2 regions of the Micromonospora sp. NRRL B-16802 genome follow, and region 2 is predicted to be linked to the other one. Evidence: riboswitches for the same ligand, from Rfam matches in the RefSeq annotation. Region 2 holds a riboswitch; the other holds the start of a gene.
The links. Region 2 has a riboswitch for cyclic di-AMP ahead of ADK66_RS07370 (hypothetical protein). Riboswitches for the same ligand answer to the same signal wherever they lie in the genome.

Region 1 (5,637 bases), on a different contig from region 2:
GCCGCTCCACCACCGGCACCCACGTGGAGCGCGCCGAGGACGTCGAGGCCGCCCTCAAGACCGCCTTCGAGGCCACCGGCCGGATCGACCACGTGGTGGTCACCGCCGGGATCCTGGAGCGGGGCGCGCTGGCCGAGATGGACGAGGAGACGATGGACCGGCTGTTGCAGGTCAACTTCGTCGGCCCGGTGACCATCGCCCGCCAGGCCCTGCCGTACCTCCAGCAGACCAAGGGTCAGCTGCTGCTCTACACGTCCAGCTCGTACACCAGGGGTCGGGCCCGCTACGCGCTCTACTCGGCCACCAAGGCCGCCCTGGTCAACCTGACCCAGGCGCTCGCCGACGAGTGGGCCGACGTCGGCGTCCGCGTCAACTGCATCAACCCGGAGCGGACCGCCACCCCGATGCGGACGCGGGCCTTCGGCGAGGAGCCGGAGCACACCCTGCTCGCCGCGGAGGCCGTCGCCCAGTCCTCGCTCGACGTGCTGGTCTCCGACCTCACCGGCCAGGTCATCGACGTACGCCGGGCGCCCGGCGACGGGCCGGCGCCGGCTGCCGTACCGGCCCAGTCCGGCGCGGGGCGGGTCGAGGTGTCGGCTGGCACGACCTCCGCAAGCTGACGCGGGTAGCGGAAGCGGGACGGCGGCGAACGGAGCGACATGCGCGGTGACCTGGTCCGAAAGTTGGCCGCCCGGTGCCTGAGCGTCGGCCTGGCCGTGCTGGCGTTCGTCGTGGTGGCGCTGACCGGCGCCACCGGTTGGGGGCTGGCGCTGGCTGTCGCCGCGCTGGCGGCGGCCGCCGCCGAACAGCGAGTCCGGCCCGGCGCCGACCTCGTGGCGGAGACCACGCTGATCGCCGCCGCCGTGCTGGTCGGCTACGCCCGACGGCTTGACGACGGGTTCGACCTGGCGCTCGCCGCCACCGCCCTGGTCCTGCTGGGGCTGGTGCTGCTGGTGGGGCCGCTGCGGACCGCCGGCAACCTGGAGATCCGGGCAGCCAACCTGCCGGTACGGACGTGGACCCCGCTGATCGCCGGTCAGCTCGGCACCGCCCTGCTCGGGCTGCTCGCCGTCGTGGCGGTGGCCGCCGCGCTCGCTCTGCCCGCCGTCGTCGCGCTGGCCGCCAGCCTCCTGGTTGGCGCCGGCGCCGGGGCTGTCGCGCTGGACCTGGCCCGGCGGCGGTTCCGGCCTGCCAGCGGTGGCAACCCGGTGGCTCGCGCACTGCGCCGGCACCAGCCGGAGTTCCTGCTGCACTTCTCCGCGCCGCCCGGCTCGGAATATCAGGTCACCATGTGGCTGCCGTACCTGGAGCGGATCGGCCGCCCCTTCCTGGTCATGGTGCGCGAGCCGGAGTTCCTCGCGCCGATCGCCGCGGCCACAAGCGCGCCAGTGGTCTACTGCCCCACCCTGCGGACCATGGACGAGGCGCTGGTGCCGAGCCTGCGCACCGCCTTCTACGTCAACCACGGCGCGAAGAACAGCCACTGCATCCGGTTCACCCAGCTCACCCACGTGCAGCTGCACCACGGCGACAGCGACAAGGCGCCCAGCGCCAACCCGGTCTCGGGAATCTTCGACCGGATCTTCGTGGCCGGTCCGGCGGCGATCGACAGGTACGCCCGCGCCGGCATACAGATCCCCGCGGAGAAGTTCGTCGTGGTGGGCCGCCCGCAGGTCGAGTCGATCCAGGTACGCCCGGAGCCGGCCGTCGGGCTGGCCCAGCCCACTGTGCTCTACACGCCGACCTGGACGGGGCACCACGCCGACGCCGACTACTGCTCGCTGCCGGTAGCCGAGGCGCTGCTGCGGCGGCTGCTGGCACGCGGCGCGACGGTGATCCTGCGGGCCCACCCGTACACGACGCAGAACCCGGCATCCGCCCGTCAACTGGGCCGGCTCACCGAGCTGCTGGTCGCCGACCGGAACCGCACCGGGCGACCGCACGTGGTCGGGGCTGCGGCCCGGGAGCTGAGCCTGACCGAGTGCGTCAACCGCTCCGACGCGCTGATCTCCGACGTGTCCGGGGTGATCTCGGACTACCTCTACTCCGGCAAGCCGTACGCCGTCACCGACATGGGCGACGAGGGCGAACGGTTCACCGAGAACTTCCCGCTTGCCGCGTCGGGCTACGTGCTGCGCCGGGACATGTCGAACGCCGACGAGGTGCTGACCGCCCTGCTCGACACCGACCCGCTGGCCGAGGCGCGCTGGGCGACCCGCAGGCGTTACCTGGGTGACTTCCCCGCCGAGTCGTACGCCGAGGCGTTCCTGACCGCCGCCCGCCGGGAGTTGGCGTCGACGGACCACTCGACCGAGCGGTCGACGCAGCTCACTCCGCTGGCCTGAACCAGAGGCGTGCCGAGCGTCAGCGGTAGGCGTCCAGCAGCGCCAGCACGGCCGCCGGGTCCTCCACGTGCGCGTTGTGCCCGAGCCCGGGCAGCGTGGCGACCGGCACCCCGTACTCCTTGAGCTGCGCGTCGGTGACCATCGTGTCGTGCTCGCCGCGCGCCAGCACCACCGGCACGTCGGTCGCGGCCAGGAGCGCGGCGAGATCGGGCTCCCCGACGGCGAACGCGCCAGTGTCCATCGCGAGGCGCCACCGGCCGTCGATCTGGCGCAGGCCGGCGTCCACCATCGGGTGGTCCGGCGGGACCAGGCCGGCAAGCCCCGCGACCCGCAGGTAGCGACGGGCCGCCTCGGACCGGCTGGCGAACCAACTGACCGGGCGGGCCGCTACGTCGGCGGCGCGGGTCAGCTCGTCCGGCGTCCAGACGGCCTTGATGCCGAGCCCCACCACGGCGTCCACTGGCGTTCCGGCGGCGCGGGCGGCCAGCGCCAGGCCGACGACCCCACCCAGCGAGTGCCCGAGGACCACGATGCGGTCGCCGGGCGCCAGGGCCTGGGCGATGCGGTTGGCGAAACCTTCGAAGGAGTACGTCGGCAGCGGCGCCGACCAGCCGTGGCCGGCGAGGTCGGGTGCCAGCCACCTGCCGGGCCAGTGCTGCTCCAGCAGTGGCGCCCAGGGCAGCCAGACGTCACCGGTAGCCCCCATGCCGTGCAGCAGAAGCAGGACCGGCCTACGGTCGGCGTGACCACCCGATTCATCCAGCACGGCCGCAGTCTCCCACGGTTCACAGCCCGCGACGAGAGCCGTCGCCGCCCTGGCCCGGCGTCGACGAAGACGCCGCGAGCGCCGGCCCCTCGTGGGAGACGGCGCCCGCGGCGTCTGGTGGGGCCTCACGCCAGGGTCAGGCGGAGTAACCCCGAGTTGCGATCCAGTTGGCGAGGTTGATCGTGGTCATCCAGTACTCGCCGTAGGCCGCGTTCGCCGAGTCGGCGATCCGCACGGTACGGCCGTCGTCCTTGTAGCCGACCACCGCGACGTAGTGCCCGCCGCCGAAGGAGTGCCAGCCGCCGTTGGTGTCGACGGCGTCCCCGGCCACGTTGGCCACCACGCCACGGCCGTCGGTGATCGCGGTGACGACGTCAGCCTGGAGGCGGTCCATCTGGGCCGGGCTGGGCGAGCCGGCGAACATCCGGGTCCGGTACGGGGAGCCCTTCACCTCGGCGTTGAGCACCCGTGTGGTGTCCAGGGCCGAGTTGGTGCCCATCTCGGTGGTGCCCAGCTCGGCGCCCAACTGGTCCTGGGTGCGGTTGATGCCGGTGGCGCTGAGTGCGTTGCGGACGGCCGCCGGGCCGCAGTTGTAGTAGGTGTTCTGCGCCTGGTAGCGGAAGTCGAGCACCTTTGTCGCGGGCGGCTTCGGCGCTGCCTTCTTGGCGGTCAGGTCCGGGTCGCTGCTGGCCTTGGCGGCCGGCGATGCGGCGCTTGCGGAGGGGGCGGCGCTGCTCGGGCTGGCGCTGGTCGGGGCGGCGCTGGCCGAGGGGTCCGCGTCCCGGGCGTCGCCGCGGGAGGCGGCGGTGTCGCTGCGCATCTCGGCGACTGTCGACGCGGTGTGCTGGCCGACGGGGGCTTCGTCGGCACCGGCCACCAGGGCGCCGGTGGTGGTCGCGATGGCGAGGGCCGCGGCGGAGGCGACGGCGATCTGGTACGGGCGTTCGGTGGCGAGGCGACGCAGCTGACGCTGCAGGGTGTGCTTCACGGGTCCTCCACGGTTCAGGGGGAGAGCGGCACACCGGGGGCAGCCGGTATCCGGGCACGCGCCAGCGCGCGGACCGTGGTCCGCGGATGGTGGAACCGCTCAGGGAAACGCCCGGCGCGGCCGGGCGGGAAATGCGGTGACCCTGGGGGTCAGCTCACCGCCACGAGGAGGGCAAGCGTGGGTACCGCGACGCCGTGAAGGCGGAGGAATAGCCGAGGGGTGTGCGGGTGCTGCATGGGGATGGAACTCCTTCCGACACCGCCTACCGGGTTAGCTGACGGATTCGGGCGGGAAGATCGCCCTACCGCGGGCCGTGGCTCGCGGATTCACCCCGGACGTACTTGTGGGTCCCCGGTTCGTTGATCACGATTGAGCGGGTCGGTGCGGCGTCGCCATTCGCGATCGATTACCGCACCGGACGGGACGAACCCTACTGGCCGCCCAGAGCCCTGCCAAGCCTCGCTCACCTGCGTAAACCTTGAACGGGGCGACAATTTCCGGGCGTCTTGCCGCTGACGTGACTCGATGGGACGAGCGGTTACGGAGGCACCGTAGGTCGACAAGCGGACACGTCGTCGACAATGCCGCCGGATCTGCGGGAACAATCCGGCCGAACGCGCCAGCCGCCCGATTTCCCGCGCGTGTGACCGGGCTCACCGAATAATCGGCGCGTTTCACCCCACCCGCGCCGGGCGCCACCGCGCCGCCGCCGCCGGCAGAGCCGCGACACGGACGGTGCGGCGGGCCGCCACCCGGGTCGGCCGCAACCGGGCCGCCGCCGCGTACGCCTCCTCGGCCAGGGCGCGCGCCGCAGACGCCGCCAGCTCGGCGTCGCGCCAGGCCGCCCGTTCCCGTCCGGCGGCAGCCTCGTAGTCGGCCCGCCGCGTCTCCCGGGCCGCCCGGCTGATCAGCACCTCCTGCTCCACCGGGTGCCGTCGTGGATCCCAGCCGTGCCGGTGGCCGAACACGTCGCCGAGCTGCCGCATGGTCAGGTCCCCCCGCCAGTACGCGGCCATCGCCGCCCGGTGCAGGTAGCGCTCCCGGATGGCGTACTCGGCGGGGGTGCGCGGGGTTCGCGGGGTGGGCAGCGCCCCGGCGCCGGCGAACCGGCGGGCCACGGCGTCCGCCTCGTCGTACCGCGCCCAGGTCTGCTCCACCTGCTCCTGAGCAGTCAGCCAGGCCGCACGCCGTCGGCGGGCGGTCTGCGCCGCGCGGGCCGCGGCGACGGCCACCTCCTCGGCGTACCGGCGCAGGTCGGCGGCCTCGGCGACGGCGGCCTCACGGGCGGTGGGCGCCGGCTCGGCGGCCTCCCCGTCCCGCTCGGCGGCCGACCCGTCCCGCTCCGGACGGGCGACCAGGACGGCGAGCACTGTCAGTGTCAGCAGGAGCAGGGCCGACCAGATGGCGGCGGCCTGCGGCACCTCGGTCAGGAACTCGTAGAAGACGACGGTCTCCATGGTCGGCACCTCGGTGGGAGAGCGTTGCGATGGGAAGCCGCACGAGCGTCCGGGCCAGGGGGCCACGGTCGGCCGGTGCGA
Region 2 (5,637 bases):
GGTGCCGGGCACATGTTGATGATGGAACGTCCCGACGAGGTCAACGCCGCTCTGAGCGGCGTCCTGCGTCGGGTGCTCGCCGCGCTGCCGGCCGACGCCGTGAGCGCCGCGCCGCCGCGCCCGGGCGACGCGAGCGTCGTCGGAACGGGTGCCTGAGCACGTTCGCGCACCTCGGGCGCGGCGGATCCGGGCGGAAGCCGTACCCTTCTGCGGTTGGCCCGCGCGGTTCGCGCCGCTTGCCGGCGACATCGAAGGAGCGTGCGTTGACCGACCAGACCGCCCTGGAGCAGGAGATCGCCGTCGAGCAGCGGCATCTCGACCGGGTGTACACCCGACTGGCCGAGCTGCGCCAGTCGGCGGTCCGCGCCGAGCGCGACGGCTACCGGATGGCGCGGGTGGGCACGTTCGGCGCGCTCGTCGAGCGCGACGCGATGGTCTTCCACGCCGCGCAGCGGCGGCACACCCTCGACGCCGAGCACGAGGGGCTGGTCTTCGGCCGGCTGGACCTGCGGGACCGTCAGGTGCTGCACGTCGGGCGGCTCGGCATCCGCGACGAGGACGCCACGACACTTGTCGTCGACTGGCGGGCGCCGGCCGCCGCCGCGTTCTACCAGGCCACCCCGGCGCAGCCGCTGGGCGTGGTGCGTCGACGGACCATCCAGTCCCGGCGGGAGCGGGTCACCCGCATCGAGGACGACCTGCTGGACCCCACCGCCACGCCGGAGGGGATGACTGTCGTCGGCGACGGCGCGCTGCTGGCCACCCTGTCCCAGGCCACCGGGCGGGGCATGCGGGACATCGTGGCGACGATCCAGCGGGAGCAGGACGAGGCGATCCGCTCGCCCGGTTCCGGGGTGACGATCGTCGCCGGTGGTCCGGGCACCGGCAAGACCGCTGTCGCCCTGCACCGGGCCGCCTACCTGCTGTATTCCGACCGCAGCCGGTACGCCGGTGGCGGCATCCTGGTGGTCGGCCCGTCCACCGTCTTCGTCGAGTACATCGCCTCGGTGCTGCCGTCGCTCGGCGAGGACACGGCGACCCTGCACTCGCTGGGCACCCTCTTTCCGGGGATGACCGCCACCCGCACCGATCCGCCGGACGTGGCGGCCGTGAAGGGTTCGCTGCGGATGCGCCGGGTGCTGGAGCGGGCCGTCCGGGACGCGGTGCCGGGCGGGCCGGGTGAGCTGCGACTGCTCTACCGGGGCACGCTGCTGCGGCTGGACCGCGCCGAGCTGGACGCGATCCGGGACCGCGTGCTGAACCGGGGCGCCCGCCGCAACGAGGTCCGCCGGGCCGGCTTCGACGGGGTGTTCGCCGCGCTCTGGGCGCAGGCCCGCCGCCTGGGCATCGGCCGGCTGCCGGAGCAGCGTGCCTTCGAGGACGAGATCGCCGAGCGGCCGGAGTTCCGCGAGTTCCTCAAGGCGTGGTGGCCGCGGCTGCATCCTCGGCACGTGCTCGGTTGGCTGGCCCGTCCCGACCGGCTGCGCAGGTACGCCGGGGGCATCCTCTCCGGCGCGGAGATCCGGTTGCTCGGTGCGGCGTACCGGAGTCTGGACACCGACGGCCTGACCATCGCGGACGTGGCGCTGCTCGACGAGTTGGACGCGCTGCTGGGCAAGCCCGTGCAGCCGGCCCGCGCCCGGCGTGACCCGTTCCAGCTCGCCGGCGGCGTCCGGGAACTGAGCACCCTTGGCGACCGCCAGCGGGCGGCCCGCGCGGCGGCGCGGGAGCGCCCGGCGGACTACCGGGACTACGCGCACATCGTGGTGGACGAGGCGCAGGACGTCTCGCCGATGCAGTGGCGGATGATCGGCAGGCGCGGCCGGCTGGCCTCGTGGACCATCGTGGGCGATCCGGCGCAGACCGCCTGGACCGGTGACCCGGAGGAGCTGACGCGGGCCCGTGACCAGGCGCTGGGTCGGCGCAAGCGGCTGGACTTCACGCTCACCACCAACTACCGCAACTCGGCGGAGATCTTCGCGGTGGCGGCGGCCGAGATCCGCAGGCTCTATCCGGACCTGCCGCTGCCCAGGGCCGTCCGCTCCACCGGGGTCGATCCGGTCGAGCAGGTCGTACCGGCCGCAGGGCTGGAGACCGCGACGGTGGAGGCGGCCACCGGCCTGCTGGCCGAGGTGGACGGCACGGTCGGTGTGATCACGCCGGTCCCCCGCCGCGACGAGGTCGCCGGCTGGCTCGGCGCGCTCGGCGGGTCGCGGTTGCAGGTGGTGACGAGCCTGGAGGCCAAGGGCATGGAGTACGACGGGGTGGTGCTCGTCGCGCCGAGTGAGATCCGGGCGGATCCGGGTGCGGGTGTCCGCACGCTCTATGTCGCGCTGTCCCGGGCCACCCAGCGACTCACCACCATCGACCCGATCGGCTGAATCCGTGTTGGCGGGGCCGGGGGTACATCGTTGCCCTACAGTTGCATACATAGCGATGTGAACATACATTTGACCCGGTCCCGGCTGGCACAGGAAGGTGGGTTTCGTGGGCTCAGGTCATGACCACCACCACGCTTCGGTCAGCAACGCCGCACAACAGCACCGGGGCCGACTCTGGGTAGCGTTCGGCCTGCTCGCCACCCTGATGGTGGTCGAGGCGGTGGCCGCACTGCACACCGGCTCACTGGCACTGCTCTCCGACGCCGGGCACATGTTCACCGACGTGCTCGGCATCGGGATGGCCCTGGCCGCGATCACCGCAACCCAACGGGCCGCCCGCGACCCACAGCGCACCTTCGGGCTCTACCGCCTCGAGGTGCTGGCCGCCCTTGCCAACGCCGTCCTACTCTCCGGCGTGGCGATCTACGTGTTGATCGAGGCGATCGGCCGGTTCGGCGACCCGCACGAGGTGGTGGTCGGCCCGATGCTCGTGGTCGCCGTGCTCGGCCTGCTCGCCAATGTGGTCGCGTTCGCCCTGCTCCGCGCCGGCGCCCGGGACAGCATCAACCTCCAGGGCGCCTACCTGGAGGTGCTCGGCGACCTGCTCGGCTCGCTCGGCGTGATCGGCGCGGCGCTGCTCATCGCGGTCACCGACTGGTGGTGGGCCGACCCGCTGGTCGCGGTCGCCATCGGCGTGTTCATCCTGCCGCGCACCTGGCGGCTCGGCCGCGCCGCGGTCCGCATCCTCGTGCAGGCCGCCCCGGAACACCTCCAGGTCACCGCCGTGCACGACCGGCTCGCCGCCGTACCCGGCGTGGTCGAGGTGCACGACCTGCACGTCTGGACGCTCACCTCGGGCATGGACGTGGCCTCCGCACACCTGACAATGGCACCCGACGCGGAGGTCGGCACCGTGCTCACCGCGGCACGCACCGCCCTGCAGGAGGAGTTCCGGATCGAACACGCCACGCTCCAGATCGAGCCCGGCGCGGCCCCGGGGGCCTGCGGTGCCGTCACCTGGTAGGGCGAGATTCCGCCCTTAATCCCTTTTGTCGGCTTTTTGGGTAGCGCCGTGCACACCGTCAGTCACAATGGCTGCACCAGCCCCATGAGCACCGGTAGGCTGGCTCCCGGCCACCACCCGGCGGCGCCCTCCCGGTGCCGGTGGCGGCCGCCGCCTAATCACCCGAGAGGGCGAACCGGGGAACCATGTTCCTGGGGTGCATCCGCGTCAGCGGTAGGGATCTTCCGTCCCGAACCCGTCAGCTAACCCGGTCGGCGGCTGACGGAAGGACATGCGCAGTGGCACGAGCACGACCCCCCGCCGCCCGATTGGCGGCGCTGATCGTCATGATGTTCACCCTCGGCGTCGCCATCCCCGCCGGCGCCGCCTCGGCCGCTCCCCCGGCCACCCAGCGGGCCGCGGCACCCGACAACGACGAAGAGGGCGGCACCCCGGCCCTGCGCGCCGCACTGGACGCGGCCAGCAAGGGCTACCTGGACGCGAAGCGCGCCCTGGACACCTCGGTCCAGCGGCAGCAGCAACTCGCCGCCAAGCTCAAGACCACCGAAGCCGAGATGAACGAGCGCAGCGGCAAGGTCGGAGAGATCGCCGGCGTCGCGTACCGCACCGGCCGGCTCAGCACCGTCTCGGCGCTGCTCAACACCAACACCCCCGAAGGCTTCATGGACCGCGCCGCCGCGCTGGACGTGGTCGCCGCCAACGAGGACCGGGTGCTGCGCGACCTGATCGCCACGAAGGACGAGGCCAACCGCACCCGCGTCGCCCTCGACGGCGAGATCCGCGAGCAGCGCAAGCAGGTCGAGGTGATGGCCAAGCGCAAGGAGCAGGCCGAACGCGCCCTGACCGTTGCCAACACCAGGCAGCAGTCCACCGCCTCCGACTCCGGCTCCAACCGGGGCACCTCCACCGCCAACGCCAAGCCCGCGCCGCGCAACTCCGACGGCTCCTGGCCGTCCGAGTCGTGCAGCGTCAACGACCCCACCCCGGCCAACGGCTGCATCACCCCACGCACCCTGCACGCCCTCAACCAGGCCAAGGCCGCAGGCTTCACCAGGTACGTCTCCTGCCACCGCTCCGGCGGCTCCGGCGAGCACCCGAAGGGTCGCGCCTGCGACTTCGCCGCGCAGAAGAACGGCTTCGGTGGGGACGCCACCGGCGGCGACAAGACGTACGGCAACAACCTCGCCGCGTACTTCATCCGCAACGCCGACCGGCTCGCCGTGCTGTACGTGATCTGGTACAGGCAGATCTGGCTGCCCAGCAGCGGGTGGAAGTCGTACAGCGGGGCGAACGGCGACCCGTCCAGCGACCACACGAACCACGTACACCTGTCCGTGTACTGATCGACCCCGACCCGGCCGGCGCCTCCCCCACGGGGGGCGTCGGCCGGTGTGCGTCAGCGGGCGCAGCCCGTCCTGTTCGCGCCGCGCAGCGCGGAGGGCCAGCGGGGCGGGCTGGGTCAGGTCGACGGTGGGGGGTTGTCGCTGCGGTCGAGGGCCGCTCCCAGCCGGGCCGCCAGGGCCAGGTGGGCGACGCGGGCCTGGCTGAAGGCGTACCGGAAAAGGGGTTTCGGTGCCCGCAGGGTGATCTCGACGTCGATCCGGACCAGGCCGTCGGGCTCGGCGCGTAGACGTGTGTGGTTACGCACGGTGGTGGCCGGCCACTGGCGTGCGACGGTGACGATCTCGTCGTCGTCGAGGGTCAGCACGTCCGCGTGATAGGTGGTTCGGAAGCGCACCGGGCCGGCGACCAGCCGGTCGTTGATGGTGTAGCTGGCCACGGCTCCGTCCCGGGGCGGAACTCGCCGCACCCGGACGATGAGTGGATGCAGCTCGCCCTGGCGGCTCAGGTCGCCAAGCAGGGCCGCCGCGTCGGCGAGCGAACAGCGGGCCTGCACGGTGTAGCTGAACGTGTCGCTGCTGAGCACGCCGTCTCCCGCCGTCGATGGGTCGCACGATCGTCCCGTACACAGGTGGGGCTGGCAACGCCCGGACGGACACCGGCCGTTGCCCGGGCATTGGCGGCGCGTTATCACTACCGTCGGCTGTTGGGGTATCACCGGTCGTGACGAAGGGTGGACGCATGAACGGGGATGACCGGTGAGCGGGCACGTGATGGTCTTCGCGCCCACGCCGCAGCTGACGGTAACTGTGGATCAGCCGAACGACCACCCCGAGCTGCATCTGCACCCCGGCGGTCAGGGCGTCTGGCAGGCCCGCATGGTCCTGTCGC

Region 1: it holds a riboswitch for cyclic di-AMP, as region 2 does, so the genes downstream of both, ADK66_RS05085 (C39 family peptidase) here and ADK66_RS07370 (hypothetical protein) in region 2, are expected to answer to the same signal.

The regions. Positions count from the first base shown of each region.
Region 1 is NZ_LGEB01000024.1:58,451-64,087, forward strand. It holds gene ADK66_RS05070 (bifunctional cytidylyltransferase/SDR family oxidoreductase) at 1-620, shown strand, start outside; gene ADK66_RS05075 (CDP-glycerol glycerophosphotransferase family protein) at 660-2,345, shown strand; gene ADK66_RS05080 (alpha/beta fold hydrolase) at 2,365-3,111, opposite strand; gene ADK66_RS05085 (C39 family peptidase) at 3,248-4,099, opposite strand; cyclic di-AMP (ydaO/yuaA leader) riboswitch at 4,344-4,485, opposite strand; gene ADK66_RS05090 (hypothetical protein) at 4,774-5,556, opposite strand.
Region 2 is NZ_LGEB01000048.1:3,770-9,406, reverse strand. It holds gene ADK66_RS07385 (alpha/beta fold hydrolase) at 1-156, shown strand, start outside; gene ADK66_RS07380 (AAA family ATPase) at 264-2,381, shown strand; gene ADK66_RS07375 (cation diffusion facilitator family transporter) at 2,488-3,405, shown strand; cyclic di-AMP (ydaO/yuaA leader) riboswitch at 3,547-3,678, shown strand; gene ADK66_RS07370 (hypothetical protein) at 3,732-4,748, shown strand; gene ADK66_RS07365 (SRPBCC family protein) at 4,865-5,332, opposite strand; gene ADK66_RS07360 (1-phosphofructokinase family hexose kinase) at 5,520-5,637, shown strand, end outside.